Regions from separate parts of the Hydrogenophaga sp. RWCD_12 genome, predicted to be linked through region 2. Evidence: predicted binding sites of a transcription regulator. Region 2 holds the regulator's gene; the other holds the start of a gene.
What was found. The regulator NrdR, encoded in region 2, represses ribonucleotide reductase genes. The targets are predictions, from matches to a motif close to CACNANATNTNGTG.
Positions count from the first base shown of each region.

Region 1: ACLIJ1_RS08650 (ribonucleoside-diphosphate reductase subunit alpha) is a predicted target of NrdR. The motif match lies at 3,812-3,825, and genes of this name have one in related genera.

Region 1 is NZ_JBKIXC010000002.1:333,494-342,513, reverse strand. It holds gene ACLIJ1_RS08665 (sensor histidine kinase) at 1-1,474, shown strand, start outside; gene ACLIJ1_RS08660 (sigma-54-dependent transcriptional regulator) at 1,483-2,967, shown strand; gene ampD (1,6-anhydro-N-acetylmuramyl-L-alanine amidase AmpD) at 2,948-3,577, shown strand; gene ACLIJ1_RS08650 (ribonucleoside-diphosphate reductase subunit alpha) at 3,946-6,792, shown strand; gene ACLIJ1_RS08645 (ribonucleotide-diphosphate reductase subunit beta) at 6,937-8,076, shown strand; gene ACLIJ1_RS08640 (histone) at 8,276-8,818, shown strand; gene ACLIJ1_RS08635 (carbohydrate kinase family protein) at 8,875-9,020, opposite strand, start outside.
Region 2 is NZ_JBKIXC010000005.1:393,666-402,685, forward strand. It holds gene ACLIJ1_RS20445 (hypothetical protein) at 1-76, opposite strand, end outside; gene ACLIJ1_RS20450 (PilW family protein) at 102-1,097, opposite strand; gene pilV (type IV pilus modification protein PilV) at 1,100-1,711, opposite strand; gene ACLIJ1_RS20460 (GspH/FimT family pseudopilin) at 1,725-2,294, opposite strand; gene ACLIJ1_RS20465 (GspH/FimT family pseudopilin) at 2,420-2,998, opposite strand; gene nrdR (transcriptional regulator NrdR) at 3,108-3,557, opposite strand; gene glyA (serine hydroxymethyltransferase) at 3,577-4,821, opposite strand; ZMP/ZTP riboswitch at 4,883-5,038, opposite strand; gene ACLIJ1_RS20480 (transglycosylase SLT domain-containing protein) at 5,086-6,003, opposite strand; gene ACLIJ1_RS20485 (DUF349 domain-containing protein) at 6,778-9,020, shown strand, end outside.

The sequences.
Region 1 (9,020 bases), on a different contig from region 2:
GGTCTTCGGCATGCTGGACCACTTCCAGCAGGCGGGCATCAACTACACGCCGCTGTTCGCCCTGCCGGTGCTGCTGGCCGCCATCCTGGGATCGATGACGCTGGCGCTCGCCACGGCGGCCGTCACCACGCTCTACCTGCTGGGCGAAGCCCTGATCGGTGCCCCCCTGCTGAGCGACGTCTCGACCGCCAGACTGCTGCAGTCGGGCCTGAGCGGCACCGGCTTTTTCGTGGTCGCCTTCCTGGCCAACCAGCTGGCCCAGCGCCTGGCGCGTGAAGAGGCCCTGGTGCAGAAAAGCCAGGCCGCTGCCCGCTCGCAGGCCGAGGTCAACGAGCTGATTATCGAAAGCCTGAGCGAAGGCGTGCTCGTGGTCGACCGCCATGGCGTGGTCCGCAACGCCAACCCCGCGGCGCAGGGCATGCTGATGGGCGACCACTATCCACACGCCGCCAAGTTGCTGCTGTCGGCACGCTCGGAATGGGAAAGCCTGTCGTTCCTGGTCGACCGCACCTTCCAGGTCGGGCAAGGGCTGGAGGCAGAAGTGCAGCTGGCGCCAGACGAATACACGACCTTGCGCCTGTTCGCACGCACCCGTCTGACCAATGCGCAGACCGGACGACCCAACGACCTGTGCGTGCTGTTCCTCGAAGACCTGCGCGAGGTCGAGGCGCGGGTGCGCACCGAGAAGCTGGCATCGATGGGCCGCATGTCGGCCGCGGTGGCGCACGAGATCCGCAACCCGCTCTCGGCCATCACGCAGGCCAATGCGCTGCTGGACGAAGAGGTGACCGAGCCCGGCCAGAAGCGGCTGACCCGGATGATTGAGCAGAACGCCACCCGGCTCTCGCGCATCGTCGACGACATCCTCAATGTGGCCCGGGCGCAACCCAGCCAGGACGAAGGCTTGCCGGCCCTGCCGCTGGACCAGACCCTGCGCCAGATCACCCACGAGTGGACGCGGCAGAACCAGGCCAAAGGCGTGCTCGGCGTGCATCCCCACGCCCCGGGGGTTCACATCTCATTTGACCCCGAACATCTGCGGCGTCTGCTGATCAACCTGCTGGACAACGCGCTTCGCCACGCCAGCGGGCAGGCGTCTTCGATCCGTGTCATCTCTCAACCGGCCGGACCGGACCGCGTGCGGATCTCGGTCTGGAGTGACAGCGCGCCGCTGGAGCCCAGCGTGCTCAAGCACCTCTTCGAACCCTTCTTCTCGTCCGAGAGCCGTTCCAGCGGCCTGGGGCTCTATATCTGCCGCGAGCTGTGCGAGCGGTATGGCGCACAGATTGCCTACCAGCGCAGCCGGCTCGACCAGCGCGAGGGCAACGAGTTCTACGTGCTGGCGCCCACGATGCAGGGTGGCCCGCGGGCGCCGGTTCAGCAGAGCCTGACCTATCCGCCCGGGGACTCGGTACCTCCGCCCACCCGGCCAGGCACTTCCACCAACGGCCCCCCCTCCCTTTCCACGCTCTGACGTTCTTCATGCCCGCTTCTGCCACCGCATGCGTGCTGGTCGTCGACGACGAACCAGACCTGCGCACCCTGTACGAACTCACCCTGCTGCGCGAGGGGTATGAAGTTGTGTCGGCACCGGATCTGGCCCAGGCCCGCGAATGGCTGGCCCAGCGGCGTTTCGATGTGCTGATTTCCGACATGCGCCTGCCCGATGGGCTTGGGCTGGAACTGCTGCGCGAACTCGTGGAGCAGCAACGCAGCGAAAAGACCATCGTCATCACCGCCTATGGCTCGGCCGAGAACGCGGTCGAGGCCCTCAAGAGCGGCGCTTTCGACTACCTGACCAAGCCGGTGGACCTCAAGCAATTGCGAACTGCGGTGCAGGCTGCCCTGCAGAGCCAGCGCATGGAGCCTGCGGCCAAACTCCGGCGCACTTCGGCGAGCGAGCCGGTGCGCAGCGCACCACCTCCACCGGGTGGCGTCCAGGCCCTGGCGCGCATCGTCGGCACCTCGGCCACCATGGCGCAGATTCGCCAGCGCATCGAGAAGGTCGCCACCAGCATGGCGCCGGTGCTGATCCTCGGTGAATCGGGCACCGGCAAAGAGCTGGTTGCGCGGGCCGTGCACGAATGCAGCCACCGCAGCGACGGACCGTTCGTGGCTGTCAACTGCGGCGCAATTCCCGACAACCTGATCGAGGCGGAGTTTTTCGGCGCCCGCAAAGGCGCCTACACCGGCGCCAGCCACGACCGCGAAGGCTATTTCCAGGCGGCGCGCGGCGGCACACTGTTCCTCGACGAAATCGGCGACCTGCCGCTGGGCATGCAGGCCAAGCTGCTGCGGGTGATCCAGGAAAGGCGTGTGCGGCCGCTGGGCGGTGTGCAGGAAGAAGCGGTCGACGTCCGGCTGGTCAGCGCCACGCACAAGGACTTGGTGGCGCTGGTCAAGAGCGGCGACTTCCGGCAGGACCTCTTCTATCGGCTCAACGTCATCGGCCTGCGCACTCCGCCGCTGCGTGAGCGGCGTGAAGACCTGCCGGAGCTGGTGCTTGCCTTGCTGCAGCGAATCTGCGCCGAGTCGGGCCAGGCCGCACCGACCCTGTCCGATGCGGCACGGGACTACCTGCGGTCACGCGAGCTGCCCGGCAACGTCCGCGAGCTGGAGAACCTGCTCCAGCGTGCGCTGGCACTGAGCAGCGGATCGGTACTGGAGGCCTGCGATTTCGAGGATCAAGGCGACAGCGCCGAGGCACCATCCCGCCCATCCCACGCGGACCAGATGGCCGAGTCGCCCGCGCCACCACCTGTCACCGAAAGCACCGGCATCCCTGCCGACCTGCAGAGCTATCTCGACGAGCAGGAACGACAGGTGCTGCTCAAGGCGCTCAAGGAATGCGACTTCAACCGCACTGCCGCCGCAGCGCGGCTGGGGCTGAACCTGCGCCAGATGCGCTACCGCATCCAGCGGCTGGGCATCACCATGCCATCCGACGATGAAGACACCCAGGGTTGAAGCAGTGAAGACCGATGCCATGGGCGACTGGGATGGGGGCTGGCTTCGGACCGCGCGGGCCGTGCCTTCACCCAATTTCGGGCCCCGTCCCGATGGCGCCTGCATCGACCTGATCGTCCTGCATTCGATCAGTCTGCCACCCGGCGTGTACGGCGGACCGGAGGTCGAACACCTTTTCACCAACCAGCTCGACTGGTCGGCTCATCCATATTTCGAGCAGATCCGGGGCATCGAAGTCTCGGCCCACTTTTTCGTGCGGCGCACCGGAGAGCTGGTCCAGTTCGTCGACGCCGGGGAACGCGCCTGGCACGCGGGTGCTTCGTGCTGGCGCGGACGCTCCAACTGCAACGACGACTCGGTCGGCATCGAGCTCGAAGGACTGGAAGGTGAACGCTTCGAAGCCGCGCAATACGCGACCTTGACCCGGCTGTGTCAGCAGCTGCGTGAACGCTTTCCGATCGGCCACATCGCAGGCCACGAACACATCGCGCCTGGTCGCAAACAGGACCCGGGGCCTGGCTTTGACTGGCCCCGACTGCAACGATCCCTGGGCTGGGATCATCGGTATTTTCCCGGGTGTGTCGGCACCACAGAAAACGCCACGGACTGACACCGGGGCATCGGCGGAACCTCCGTCCCGCGCCGGCCCAGCAACGGCGCGGACTCCCGCCACAAATCCCCTCGGAAACCGCGCCACCATTGGCACCCAGAGAGCAAACGCAGAATTTTCGCCGGACTGCGGCATCTCGCTGCCAGCGCCTGCGCAGCGTCTTTTTTGCCTGACGAAAAGCGAATCGGGCAAACACACAAAACACTACCGGTAGTGGCTTGTACCCCCCTCAGACACCAGATATAGTGTGCGCTGCGCCAGGCAACCTGGCCCTGTGCCCAGCGCCACGCCGCCGGCACCCACACAAAACAAACGAAAGAGGAACCATGCTGACAGCCACGCCCACCGCATCCACCAACGCCCCCCACATGCTGACCGGCAGCGCCGGTTCCACCGCCGAGTCGACCAGTTCGGCCGTGTTTGCCCAGTACCAGATCATTCGCCGCAACGGCGCTGTCGTGCCGTTCGAACCGAGCAAGATTGCGGTGGCGATGATGAAGGCGTTTCTGGCGGTGCACGGCACCCAGGGCGCCGCCTCGGCCAGCGTGCGCGAAACGGTGGACGCGCTGACGCAGACTGTGGTGCGCGCGCTGGTGCGTTCACGTCCGGGCGGCGGCACGTTCCACATTGAAGACGTGCAGGACCATGTCGAACTGGGCCTTATGCGCAGCGGGCACCACGAAGTGGCCCGCGCCTATGTGCTCTACCGCGAACGCCGCACCCAGGAGCGCGCGCAGCAGGTGAAGGCCGCGCAGCCCGCCGAAGCCACCCTGCATGTGATGGACGGCGGTCAGCGCGTGCCGCTGGACATCGCCCGCCTGCAGGGTCTGATCGAAGCCGCGTGTGCCAACCTGGGGAAGGATGTCAAGGCGGACCCCATCGTTGCCGAGACCAAGCGCAACCTCTATGACGGCGTGCCGATCGAAGAGGTCTACAAGGCTGCCATCCTCGCTGCCCGCACCCTGATCGAAAAGGACCCGGACTACACCTACGCCACCGCGCGCCTGCTGCTGCACACCGTGGTCAAGGAGGTGCTGGGCGAGGATGTGCCGCAGGCCGAACGCGCCGAGCGCTATGCCGAGTACTTCCCGCTGGCCATCAAGAAGGGCGTGCAGAACGAACTGCTGGACGAGAAGCTGCTGCAGTTTGATCTGGCCCGCCTGGCCGCCGCGCTCAAGCCCGAGCGCGACCTGCAGTTCGACTACCTGGGTCTGCAGACGCTGTACGACCGCTATTTCCTGCACGTTCGCAAGACCCGCATCGAGCTGCCTCAAATCTTCTTCATGCGCGTGGCCATGGGCCTGTCGCTCAACGAGATCGACCGCGAAGCCCGCGCCATCGAGTTCTACGAAGTGCTGTCGTCGTTCGACTTCATGTCGTCCACGCCAACGCTGTTCAACGCCGGCACGCTGCGCTCGCAGCTTTCCAGCTGCTACCTGACCACAGTGCCCGACGACCTGGACGGCATCTACGAATCCATCAAGGAAAACGCGCTGCTGTCCAAGTTCGCCGGCGGCCTGGGCAACGACTGGACCCGCGTGCGCGCCCTGGGTGCCCACATCAAAGGCACCAATGGCGAATCGCAAGGCGTCGTTCCTTTCCTGAAGGTGGTCAATGACACCGCCGTGGCGGTGAACCAGGGCGGCAAGCGCAAGGGTGCGGTCTGCACTTACCTGGAAACCTGGCACCTGGACATCGAAGAATTCCTGGAGCTGCGCAAGAACACCGGCGATGACCGCCGCCGCACCCACGACATGAACACGGCGAACTGGATTCCCGACCTGTTCATGAAGCGCGTGATGGAAAAGGGCGAATGGAGCCTGTTCTCGCCCAACGACGTACCCGACCTGCACGACCTGTTCGGCGCCGACTTCGAGAAGGCCTACGTGGCCTACGAAGAAAAGGCCGCCCGCGGCGAGATCAAGCCCTACCGCAAGCTGCCCGCCACCGACCTGTGGCGCAAGATGCTCTCGATGCTGTTCGAGACCGGCCATCCCTGGATCACCTTCAAGGACGCCTGCAATGTGCGCAGCCCGCAGCAGCATGCAGGCGTGGTGCACAGCTCCAACCTCTGCACCGAGATCACGCTCAACACCAGCGACAGCGAAACCGCAGTCTGCAACCTTGGCTCGGTCAACCTGCTCAAGCACGTCAAGGACGGCCAGCTCGACCACGCCAAGCTGCAGCAGACGATCACCACGGCGATGCGCATGCTCGACAACGTGATCGATATCAACTACTACGCGGTCAAGAAGGCGCGCGACTCGAACCTGCGCCACCGCCCGGTGGGCCTGGGCCTGATGGGCTTCCAGGACGCGCTGTATGAACTGCGCATCCCCTACGCCTCCAACGAAGCCGTCGACTTTGCCGACAAGTCGATGGAAGCAATCTGCTACTACGCCTACTGGGCCTCGACCGAGCTGGCGCGCGAGCGCGGCCGCTACACCAGCTACCGCGGTTCGCTGTGGGACCAAGGCATCCTGCCGCCCGACACGCTGGACCTGCTGGCACGTGAACGCGGCGGCTATGTGGACGTGGACCGCTCGGCCACGCTGGACTGGGACGCGCTGCGCAAGAAGATCGCCGCCGACGGCATGCGCAACTCCAACTGCGTGGCCATCGCGCCGACCGCGACCATCTCCAACATCATCGGCGTCGACGCCTCGATCGAGCCCTGCTTCGGCAACCTCTCGGTCAAGTCCAACCTGTCTGGCGAGTTCACTGTCATCAACAGCTACCTGGTCAAGGATCTCAAGCGCCTGGGCCTGTGGGACGACGTGATGGTGATGGACCTCAAGCACTTCGACGGTTCGCTGCGCCCGATCGACCGCGTGCCGCAGGACGTGAAGGCGCTCTACGCCACCGCGTTCGAAGTGGAACCGCTGTGGCTGGTAGAAGCTGCAGCGCGCCGCCAGAAGTGGATCGACCAGGCGCAAAGCCTGAACATCTACATGGCCGGTGCCTCTGGCAAGAAGCTCGACGACACCTACAAGCTCGCATGGCTGCGCGGTCTCAAGACCACCTACTACCTGCGCACCACGTCGGCCACTCAGGCCGAGAAATCCACGGGTCGCACGGGTCAGCTCAACGCGGTCTCGGTGCATGGCAACGACATGTCGATGAGCGCGCCGGCTGCTGCTGCGGTGTCCGCAGAACCGGCAACCGACATCAAGTTCTGCGCGATCGACGACCCCGGCTGCGAAGCCTGTCAGTGATCTTCATGCGCCGGGTCGAATGACTGTGATGAAACTTCTCACCGATTTCGATGCAGCACCGCAACACAATGCATTCGCCCGGCACATGATCGCTTTGCAATTCATGTCGACGCTTCGATAATCCACCGAATTGGACACCCCCCTATGTTGACCTGGGACGATCAAGTCACTCCCGCTGTTAAGCCCGCACCGATTTCCCCGACTCCTGTTTCGTCGGGTGTGCAAGCGTCACTGTCCTCCGCCGCAACGACTTCGTCCGACAGCGCCCGACGCGTCAACGTTGCCGACAAGCGCATCATCAACGGACAGACCGACGTCAACCAGCTCGTTCCCTTCAAGTACAAGTGGGCCTGGGAAAAATACCTGGCCACCTGCGCCAACCACTGGATGCCGCAGGAAGTGAACATGAGTCGCGACATCGCGCTCTGGAAAGATCCCAACGGTCTGACCGAAGACGAGCGTCGCATCGTCAAGCGCAATCTCGGTTTCTTCGTCACCGCCGACTCGCTGGCCGCCAACAACATCGTGTTGGGCACCTACCGCCACATCACGGCGCCCGAGTGCCGCCAGTTCCTGCTGCGTCAGGCGTTTGAAGAAGCCATTCACACCCACGCCTACCAGTACATCGTAGAGTCGCTGGGTCTGGACGAGTCCGAGATCTTCAACGCCTACAACGAAGTCCAGTCGATCCGAGACAAAGACGAGTTCCTGATCCCTTTCATCGAGGCGATCATGAACCCGAACTTCAATACCGGCACCCCCCAGAACGACCAGACATTGCTCAAGTCGCTGATCGTGTTTGCCTGCCTGATGGAAGGCCTGTTCTTCTACGTCGGCTTCACGCAAATCCTCGCACTGGGTCGTCAGAACAAGATGACCGGTGCCGCCGAGCAGTACCAGTACATCCTGCGCGACGAGTCCATGCACTGCAACTTCGGCATCGACCTGATCAACGCGATCAAGCTCGAGAACCCGATGCTGTGGACGCCCCAGTTCAAGGCCGAGATCAAGGCGCTGTTCGAAAAGGCGGTCGAACTCGAATACCGTTATGCAGAGGACACCATGCCACGTGGAGTGCTGGGTCTCAATGCATCCATGTTCAAGGGCTACCTGCGTTACATCGCCAACCGCCGTGCGACGCAGATCGGCCTGGAGCCGCTGTTCCCCAACGAAGAGAACCCGTTCCCCTGGATGAGCGAGATGATCGATCTCAAGAAGGAACGCAATTTCTTCGAGACCCGCGTCATCGAATACCAGTCCGGTGGCGCATTGTCCTGGGATTGAAGGCCCGACGATTGATTGACATGTTCACCGTTTCACGAAGCCCTGTTCCAGACACCCCGGTGTCGGGGACAGGGCTTTGTCACAGGATTCAAGGTCTTGGCGCCACCCGTGGATGCATCCACGGCGCCAGGATCCTGAATCACTTCTCCGGCGTTCGGTCGGTGGAAGTGCTCTTTGCAACTTGATCAAGGAGAAAACAATGGCAACTGCGAAAAAAGCTCCGGCCAAGAAAGCCGCCCCGGCTAAAAAGGCCGCTGTGAAGAAGGCCGCTCCGGCCAAGAAGGCTGCACCGGCGAAGAAGGCCGCTGCCCCCAAGAAGGCTGCACCAGCGAAGAAGGCTGCTGCTCCTAAGAAGGCTGCACCGGCGAAGAAGGCTGCTGCTCCTAAGAAGGCTGCACCGGCGAAGAAGGCCGCTGCCCCCAAGAAGGCTGCACCGGCGAAGAAGGCTGCTGCTCCTAAGAAGGCTGCACCGGCGAAGAAGGCTGCTGCTCCCAAGAAGGCTGCACCGGCGAAGAAGGCTGCTGCTCCCAAGAAGGCTGCACCGGCGAAGAAGGCTGCTGCTCCCAAGAAGGCTGCTGCCCCCAAGAAGGCCGCTGCCCCCAAGAAGGCCGCCGTCAAAAAGGCAGCCCCAGCAAAAAAAGCTGAGCCGGCCAAGAAGCCGGCAGCCCCTGCGGCACCTGCAGCTCAAACCAAGCTGAACCCTCAGGCTGCCTGGCCGTTCCCGACGTCCAGCAAGCCCTGAGTCATCCTCTCGGATGATTGACAGGCCCGGTGCGAAAGCGCCGGGCCTTTTCGTTTTCAGAGGTGGTAGTTCTGACCGCCGCGACTCGCGATCTTGGTGGCACCCAGCCGGTTGCCCAGCTCGGCGCAGCGTTCCAGCGACCAGCCCTGCGACAGGCCATGCAACAGGGCGGCGCGGAAAGCATCCCCGCATCCGGTCGGAT
Region 2 (9,020 bases):
CCAGCATGATCAGCGCCATGGGGAGAACGACGCCGCGCTGGTCGCGATGCCGGATGGAGGAGATATGCGATTGCATGGCGAAGGTCCCGAGTGGCGATGCGTCAGTTCTCGTACAGGTAGGCATAAGGGTCGTTGCCTGCCTGGTACTCGGCCGGCAGCCCAGGGCGCATGTTGCGCAACTGGATGGTGGTCACGTAAGCCCGGCGGACATAACGATCGTTGGCGGTTTGCACGGCACCGTTGCAGTCGTAGTAGCGGCCGATGTCCACGGTCGTGTTGTCTCCAGTCGGCACCGGACGGGCACTTCGGGCGAGCAGACAGACGCGCATCGCCGACACCCTTGACCAGTTGACGGGGGTGACGGATCCAAGTACAGCATTCTGGGCTTCGACATAGCCGGCCACCTGGTGCGGGATGGGATTTCCCGCCGTTGGCAGCGCAGTGACCGCGTATTGCACCTGCATGTTTTCGATGTTGGGAATCAGCGCGGTGGCGTTGCCGAAACCAGCGCCGGTGCGGCCCTGGCAGAACAGCGACGGCGTGCCATCCGCGTCGTTGGCGACGTAGTAGCGGTTGTCGGCCAAAGTCATGGGCGTGGCGGTCGCCGCACCTTCGGCCAATGCGTTCCAGGCAGTAATGCCTTCATTGGCACAATTGGCTGGACGCTGCACGCCAGCATTGGTCACGGCTTGGCTGTTGAGCAAGGTGGCTTCATAGCGCACGGAGAAGGCGTCCGATCCGGTTGCTGTTCCGCTGCAGGTCTGGGCTTCGAACGCCGTACCACCAGCGTTGTTGGTGAAGCCCCCGTCGCATCCGCGAACGGCTCGTCCGGGGAACAGGCGAGCCCCGCCGGCGTCCACATTGGAGAAACCCGCCAGCCTGACCTGCTGTTGCAGCAATTCAAGAGCCAGCGTGGCATCTTCGTTCATCTGCGCTTCCATGACACTGCTGCGCGACGTGGTTGCCGTGTTCACGTAGATGATGCTCACAGCGCCGACAAGGAACAAGCCGATGGTCAGCGCGACCATCAGCTCGATCAGACTCAGACCACGCTGACGGTGCATGGGAGCATGGCGAGACAAGTTTTGATTGGCCATGATCAGAGCCCCACCTTGAAGAACATGCAGCTGTATTCCGCCTGTTCGGCCAGCGTCAGGCTGGTTGGGCAATTGCCTTGGGCCGCACTGAACAGTGTGTCACCAGCATCGGTCCTGGGCTCTTTCCACACCAGCCACACGTCCATGTCCCGCGTCGTGCCGGTCGGGCGGCTGATCACCACGGCGTCGCCTTGAGGAAGGCGATTGCGTACGTTGCGCAGGAACTGGTCGACGTCGGCTGCGGCAAGGTTGTCGGCGATCGTGATCGCATTCGCTGCGACCGAAGGATCAAGGTTGAGGTTCGCTGCTGGAACGGTCACCGCCGTGCCTGCGAAGTTCGTTGGCAGAGCAACGGTGTAGCCGCCTCGGTCGTATCCGTAGATATTGATGCGGGCACGGTCGGCATAGTCGTTGACGAGCGCCATGGCGGTCAGCCGCACCTGCGACGTCTTGTTGTAGTTGAACGTGGCACCCGAAAGGCCAGCAATGCCCAGAAGCCCAATCGACACCAACATGACGGCGACCAGCACCTCGATCATGCTGGAGCCTGTTTCACGACGGCGCAGCCTCCGCTCCGCGGCAATCTGTTTGGGGTTTGAGAACAATGCGTTCATTGAGGTCCCGTGATCAAGGGTAATCGGTGGTCACTGTGGCGCGCCCGACCCGGGACACAGCGATCTTGTCGACCTTGGTGGACGATGTCAGCCCGGAGGGCGTCACGGTGAAAGTCGTGTGCGCCGTACCGGCTGCCGCCGTGGAAAACATCAGGCCGTTCGGCCAGAATTGCAGAAACCGCACGCCAGAAGAACTTGCGAGTGATGCAATCCCTCCCTGGGCGGTCGTGACCTGGAGGATGCGTTCACCAGCGTCATAAGCTTGGTCAGTCGCTCCATCGTCAACAAACATCATCCAGCCGGTTTTCCACTCGGTGCTGTTGGCACAACTGGTTCCTGTGGTAGTGGGGCAAACCATGACTTTTCTCGTGGATTTGATGGCTTCCGCTCGGCCTTGCAGCAGGGTCGTGTTCAATGCGCGTGTCGCGCTGTCGCGGCGCCAGTTTCGCAAGGTTTCTCCGAACGTCGGTGCCATCACGGCGGTAAGGATCCCGACAAGCGTGAGCGTGATCACCAACTCAAGGATCGTGAAGCCGCGCTGACCGGCGGGCAGCGGCTGGGTGGGGTAGGACGGGTGTTTCAATTTGCGGCTCCGTACTGCAATGTACCGGCCGCTTTGCAGTGATCTTGAGCTGTGCTGACGCGCGGTCGCTTTTGGGTTCCTCAGCGGTAAAAAGCATTCATTTGTCACGAAAATCCCGCGACTGCTCAGGATCCAGTCGCTGTCTCCGTTGTGCTCAGGCGCACACGGCCGATTCGGTTGATGGTGATCTTCTGGCTGTTTCCCCGTCGGGGAATCACCTCCAGCGTCGCCATGCCGGACGACATCATGCCCGTTGGCTGAAATACGAAGCGCTGAACCGTGGCATTTCCCTTCAGGCTCAGGATACCGGTCTGCCCTTGTGAAACGGCAATGAGTTTGTCTGAAGCACCAAACTGGTTGTCGTCGTCGAGATCCTGAAACACCAGCCACCCGGATTTCCATTCCTTGTCGGCCATCGGGTTGCATGTTCGACCGTCACTGCTGCTGCACATGACGACCCTGCGGGACCAGTGAATCGCTTCGGATCTCGCCAGGGCAAGGTGGTCTGTGACAGAGCGCGTCGCCAGGTCCCTTTGCCATTCGGCCAAGAGGCCCGTCAGGGGAGGTACAGCCAATTGAATCAGGATCGCCAGCAAGGCCGTGGAGATCACCAATTCAATCAACGTGAATCCGCGATCCCGCCTGCAACAAATGCTATGTGTTGTTCCCATCCCTGAACCCCCTGTTTGAATGATGGGATTCATTATTCCCACGCTTCACGTCCAAATCGACGGCAAACGAGGTCGTTGGTAATCGTTTCGTCCCCACGATGGAGGAGGACTGTGGGCTAATGGCCCATTGGACGCGGGGCGATTAACGGCGGACTTCGTCCACCAGGGCCCGGAATTCGTCAATGTCCTCGAAGCTGCGATACACACTGGCAAAGCGGATGTAGGCCACCTTGTCGAGCTTCTTGAGTTCGCGCATGACCATTTCACCCAGTTTGGTCGAGGCGACCTCCCGGCTGCCGAGGTTGAGCAGCTTTTCCTCGATGCGCTCAATGGCGGCATCGACCTGTTCCGTGCTGACCGGGCGCTTGCGCAGGGCCAGGGTGAACGAGGCGCGGAGTTTGGCCGGCACGTAGTCCACGCGCCGGCCGTCCTTCTTGACCACCGCCGGGAAGCTGACTTCCGGCCGCTCGTAGGTGGTGAAGCGTTTTTCGCAGTGACCGCACTGGCGGCGGCGGCGGATGAAATCCGCGTCTTCGGAAACCCGGGTCTCGACGACCTGGGTTTCCAGATGGCCGCAGAAAGGGCACTTCATCGCGCTGCGCCGCCTGGAATCACTTGTAGACCGGGAAACGCGCGGTCAGGGCGTTGACCTTGGCACGCACCGCTTCGATGTTCGCGGGGTCGCGCGGGTTGTCCAGCACATCGGCGATCAGGTTGGCGGTCAGGCGGGCTTCTTCGTCCTTGAAGCCGCGGGTGGTCATGGCCGGGGTGCCGATGCGCACGCCGCTGGTGACCATCGGCTTCTCCGGATCGTTGGGGATCGCGTTCTTGTTGATGGTCATGTGGGCGCTGCCCAGGACAGCCTCGGCTTCCTTGCCGGTGATGCCCTTGGCGCGCAGGTCGACCAGCATGACGTGGCTTTCGGTGCGGCCCGACACGATGCGCAGACCGCGCTGGGTCAGCGTTTCGGCCACGATCTGGGCGTTCTTCACCACTTGCTGCTGGTATGTCTTGAACTCGGGCGTCAGCGCTTCCTTGAAGGCCACGGCCTTGGCCGCGATCACGTGCATCAGCGGACCGCCTTGCAGGCCGGGGAAGATGGCGCTGTTGATGGCCTTCTCGTGCTCGGCCTTCATCAGGATGATGCCGCCACGCGGGCCGCGAAGGCTCTTGTGGGTGGTAGAGGTCACCACGTCGGCGAATGGCACCGGGTTGGGGTACACGCCGGCGGCGATCAGGCCGGCGTAATGGGCCATGTCGACCATGAAGATGGCGCCGATTTCCTTGGCGATCTTGGCGAAGCGCTCGAAATCGATGCGCAGGCTGTAGGCCGAAGCGCCGGCCACGATCAGCTTGGGCTTGTGCTCGCGCGCCTTGGCTTCCATGGCGTCGTAGTCGATGGCTTCGTTCTTGTCCAGGCCATAGCTGACCACGTTGAACCACTTGCCGGACATGTTCAGCGGCATGCCATGGGTCAGATGACCGCCTTCGGCCAAGCTCATGCCCATGATGGTGTCGCCGGGCTTCAGGAAGGCAAGGAACACAGCCTCATTGGCGGATGCGCCGCAGTGGGCCTGCACGTTGGCGGCGTCGGCACCAAACAGTTGCTTGACGCGATCGATGGCCAGCTGCTCTGCCACATCAACAAACTCACAGCCGCCGTAGTAGCGCTTGCCGGGGTAACCCTCGGCGTACTTGTTGGTGAGCTGGGTGCCCTGGGCGGCCATCACAGCCGGCGAGGCGTAGTTCTCGCTGGCGATCAGCTCGATGTGGTGTTCCTGGCGGGCGTTCTCGGCCTGGATGGCAGCGAACAGCTCGGGGTCGGTTTGCTCGATGAGGATGTTGCGGTCGTACATGGTTTGGCAGTCTCGGGTGACGTGGACCCCGCGCACTTCGGTCGTTTTTGGATGAAGCTGCAGGGACTGCCCAGGCGAACGGCTGAACACCCGGAAACCGGGCGGTGCGCTTCCCAGTGGTTGTCCCGATCCGCGCAGAGGCGGGAGCGGAGGGCCACGTCAGCGCGGACGGCGGGTGTGATCCGCCGCGCGCCTATCGCCAGTTGCGCACCTGACTAGTTTATCCGAGCCGCAGGGCCGGCGTGGCGCAAGCTGGAAATCCCGTCAGGAACTCGTGAGGTCGCCTGTTCGGGGTTCGGCCGGGGGCGGAGCGATGCCAGGAGCAGGCTCGGTGGCTGGTTCCAGCAAGCCCGTCTGGGTGGTCGATTCGGCACCCGGCATGGCCGGTGCGGCCACTGGCATCGCTGAGAAGACCGGGAACGAGGTGGGCATCGGCTTGCCCAGCGCCACGCTCTGGATGCGCAGATGTTCACTCATCACCTTGTTGATGTAGTCGCCGCCGTCGGAAGACACCGCACCAACATACAGGCGCAGTCCGCCTTCGACCGAGCCGGCCTGCTTGATGCAGTCCTGCAGCACCTTGACGCCGACGCGCAGGTTGCTCAGCGGGTCAAATGCGGCCGCCTGCCCGCCGAAGTTGGCGTATTTGTCCGTGTGGGCGCGCGTGAGCACCTGCATCAGGCCCTGGGCGCCGACCGGACTTTGGGCATAGGGGTTGAATCGGGACTCGATCGCCATCACGGCGAGGATCAGGGTCGGATCCAGCCGAGCCTTCTCACCCATGGAGAACGCCTCGGCCACCAGCGCAGCCAGCGGTTCCTGCGCCACGCGATAGCGGCGGCTGAGCCATTGGGTGACCGCAGCCTGCTGTTTGGGCAGGGCCACGGGGGCGGAAGCGAGGGTGCGATCTGCGGCGTCCAGGGGCGCCTCACTGTCCTGTGCACTCAGCGTCACGTCGTGGCGTTCCAGCAGCCAGCCCAGCAACTGTTGTTCGGCCTGGGTGCGCAGATCGGCGCGCGCCACCATCGTGAGCGCCAGCGCAGCGAGGCCGACGCCGAGCAGCGCCATGCCGTTGTGTGTGAAAGCCACGAAGCCGTGGTACGCGTCAGCCAGGGCCAGACGCCAGGGAGTTGCGGCAGCTTCGGTGCTGCTCTTGTGGGGCTCAGTCAGGTACGGGGTCATTTTGTCGCTCCTTGCAAGGCGGGGCCATCCCGGAGGAGGGCTGCATGCGGTGGGGGGCGCCATCAATGGCGGGACCGCTGGCCGAAGGAGAGGGGAGGCCAGCGATGTTCGGGTTATCCCTGAGCGGGAAAACGGGCGAATGGTATGGTCAGGCTAATGTCTAGTCAATGTTTTAAACTGTGTTTATTATAATTTATGGTTATTAACATTCCATGTGGGGTCGTGTTCTTTCACTTCCCTAGCAGCGCAGGCAAGCACTGCGGGGCCGTGCGGCGAGGCGGTACCCAGTGACGCCGCTTGTCGGTTCAGGCGGCTTTTGCACTTCGTTGCAGGCGCGGCTGACTACCTGCCGACCAGAGTTAAAACAAAGGTGTTGGGCCAGTAACAGTGCTTGCCAGCCGGAGGGCGCGGGAGTAATCTTTGCGGTCCGACCTGATGTCGGTACCCCCGCCAGACAAGTGGTTCAGCCACAGTCTGGCACCCCACGGAAGCAATCTCTTGCTTCCAGGACGCAGGGACACATCCCTCCCTGTTTCCGACCAGACGGCAAGTGCGTTTTTGCCCCGCCGTCAACCCCGGCAGCTTCGGCTGACCGGGGTTTCTCGTTTCTGAAGCGGCGTTCTCTGTCGATGGGCGGTTCCGCGGCGACAATAGAGGTTTGAGCCTCCTTGCCCGGACACCTCGGGCAGGCGCGGTTTCCGACCAATCATTGCCCGCCCTATGTCGCTGTTCTCATTGCGCAAAACTCCCCCGTCTTCTCCCGCGACCGATCCGATGGCTGCCGCCAGTGCCGGGGCCAAGGCTGCGGGTGCAAGCCAGACCCCCCATCCTCTCGATGCCGTCACCGGTGGTGCGTTTTCTGCGCCGACATCGGGCGACCGGGCGGCCCGCGTACGGGCCTGGTTGCTGACCGAGCCCTCCTGGGAGGTCATGAATGAGGTGTTCAAGGAGCTGTCGCAGCGCGACCGGGGCGCCGCCAAGCCGCTGAAAGAGAAGCTCGACGAGCTGCGCCGGCAGAAAGCCCAGGAACACATTGGCGTCGAGTGGGCGCAGAAGGCCGAGACATTGATTGGACAGTCGCGGATGAACCTGGCCGATGCCCTGGCGTGGCAACGCGACGCAGCTCGCGCCGGAGCTCCGCTGTCGCGCGAACCGCTGGCAGGCCTGAAGGTGGCGCTGTCCGAGCGTGTCAAGGCGATTGAAGATCTGCAGGACCGGGTTCAGGTCAAACGCGAATCGGCTGTGCTGATGGCCCAACGCATCGAAGTGCTGTCCACCAAGTCCTGGCGTGAAGCGCAATCCAGTGCCGAGGCTTTGCGGGAAGACGTCACCGACTGGCAGAAGCAGGCGGGTGAGCTGACGGCGGAACCACAGTGGGCGAGTGTCGAACCCAAGTTTCCGCCGATGCTGGACGCCTCCCGTCAGCAGCTGCAACTGGTCTGGGATGCATTCGAAGCGGCTCTGGCAACCGCAGTGGCTGCCGATGCCGATCCGCAGGCTGCCTTGCCGGCGGTGCCAGTCTGGGCCGACGAGTTGCGCCAGTCCCGCGGTGAAACGGTCGAGGCCGTGGCGTCCCAGGACGCCCAGGCCCACAAGGAGCGCCGCGAAAAGGCCGTTGCCGAACTGGAGCGTGCGTTGGCCGTGCTGGAAAAGGAAGTTGGCGAGGGCCATGGCAAAGCCACCCCCAAGGCAGCGGCCGATGTGCGTGCGGTGCTCAAGTCCCAGGGACGTCTGCTGGGCCCGGATCTCGAAGCCAAGGCGCACGCCGTACTGGCCCAGGCGGGGGAACTGGAAGACTGGCAGCGCTGGCGTGCCGACCAGTTGCGCGAAGAACTGGTGAAGAAGGCCGAAGCGCTGCTGGCGCCGCCAGAAGGTCAGCGCATGGGCGGCCGCAAGCTGCAGGAAACGCTGCGCACCTTGCGCGAGCAGTGGAAAACCACCGACCAGGGCGGCCAGGCCAATCACGCGCTGTGGAAGCGCTTCGACGAGGCGTGCACCCTGGCCCACAAGCAGGTGGAAGTCTGGCTGACGCAGGTTCGCCAGCAGGCGGAAGCCCACAAGGCGCAGCGCCTGGGGCTGATCGAAGAGCTGAAAGCATGGACGGCCGCGCACACCGGCCAGTCCGACTGGAAGATCCAGATCCGCGATCTGCATGCGTTTTCGGAACGCTGGCGCGAGGCTGGCCATCTGAGCGAAAAGGCCTTCGCCGAGTTGCAGCCGCAGTGGAAAGAAGCCATGCATGTGGCCCACGCTGGTCTCGAGGCCGCGCAGTCGCAAAGCATCGCCCGACGCCGTCAGATGATTGAGGAAGCCACGGCGCTGGGGGCGAGCCCGGCGCTGCGCATCGATGCGGTGAAGGAGCTGCAGCAGCGCTGGCAAGCCGAAGCCCACACTGTGCCGCTGGAGCGCAAGCTGGAGCAGAAGCTCTGGGAGGCGTTCCGCAAGCCAATTGACGAAGCTTTTCAGCGCAAGAGCAGCGAACGCGAAAAAGCGGCTGCCTCGCTCAACGAACACGACCAGCGCGTGCTGGACGCGGCGCGCGCCCTGGACGCCGCCTGTGCTGCCGGCGACGTACAGCAGATCCGCAGCGCCCAGCAGGCACTGGAGCGGGCCCTGCGCGGTGAATATGAGGCGGCAGCCGCTGCGGTCAGCACTGAATCCAAGGCCGAGGCAGTGAAATCTGCGCCAGTGGGTGACGTCGATGCAGTCTCCGAAGCGCCTGCTGCGACCCCAGCGCCCGACGGTGATGAAGCTGCCGTTGCGCCGGATGTGCCAGCGCCGGCTCCTGCACCTGCCGCTCCCGCCCGAAAGCTGGTGGCCATGCGTGGCGACGACAGGCCAGGCATGAAGAAGACCGAGCCGGCGGGTCGCGACGACCGCCGCGGCCCGGGCGGCCGCGATTCGCGCGATGGTCGGGACGCCCGAGCGCCGCGTGGCGCCTGGGCGGACAACCGTCCTCCCCGTTCGGCGCCCGCCCATGCGACGCCCCGTCTGGGCGATGCCGCGTTCCGTGCACA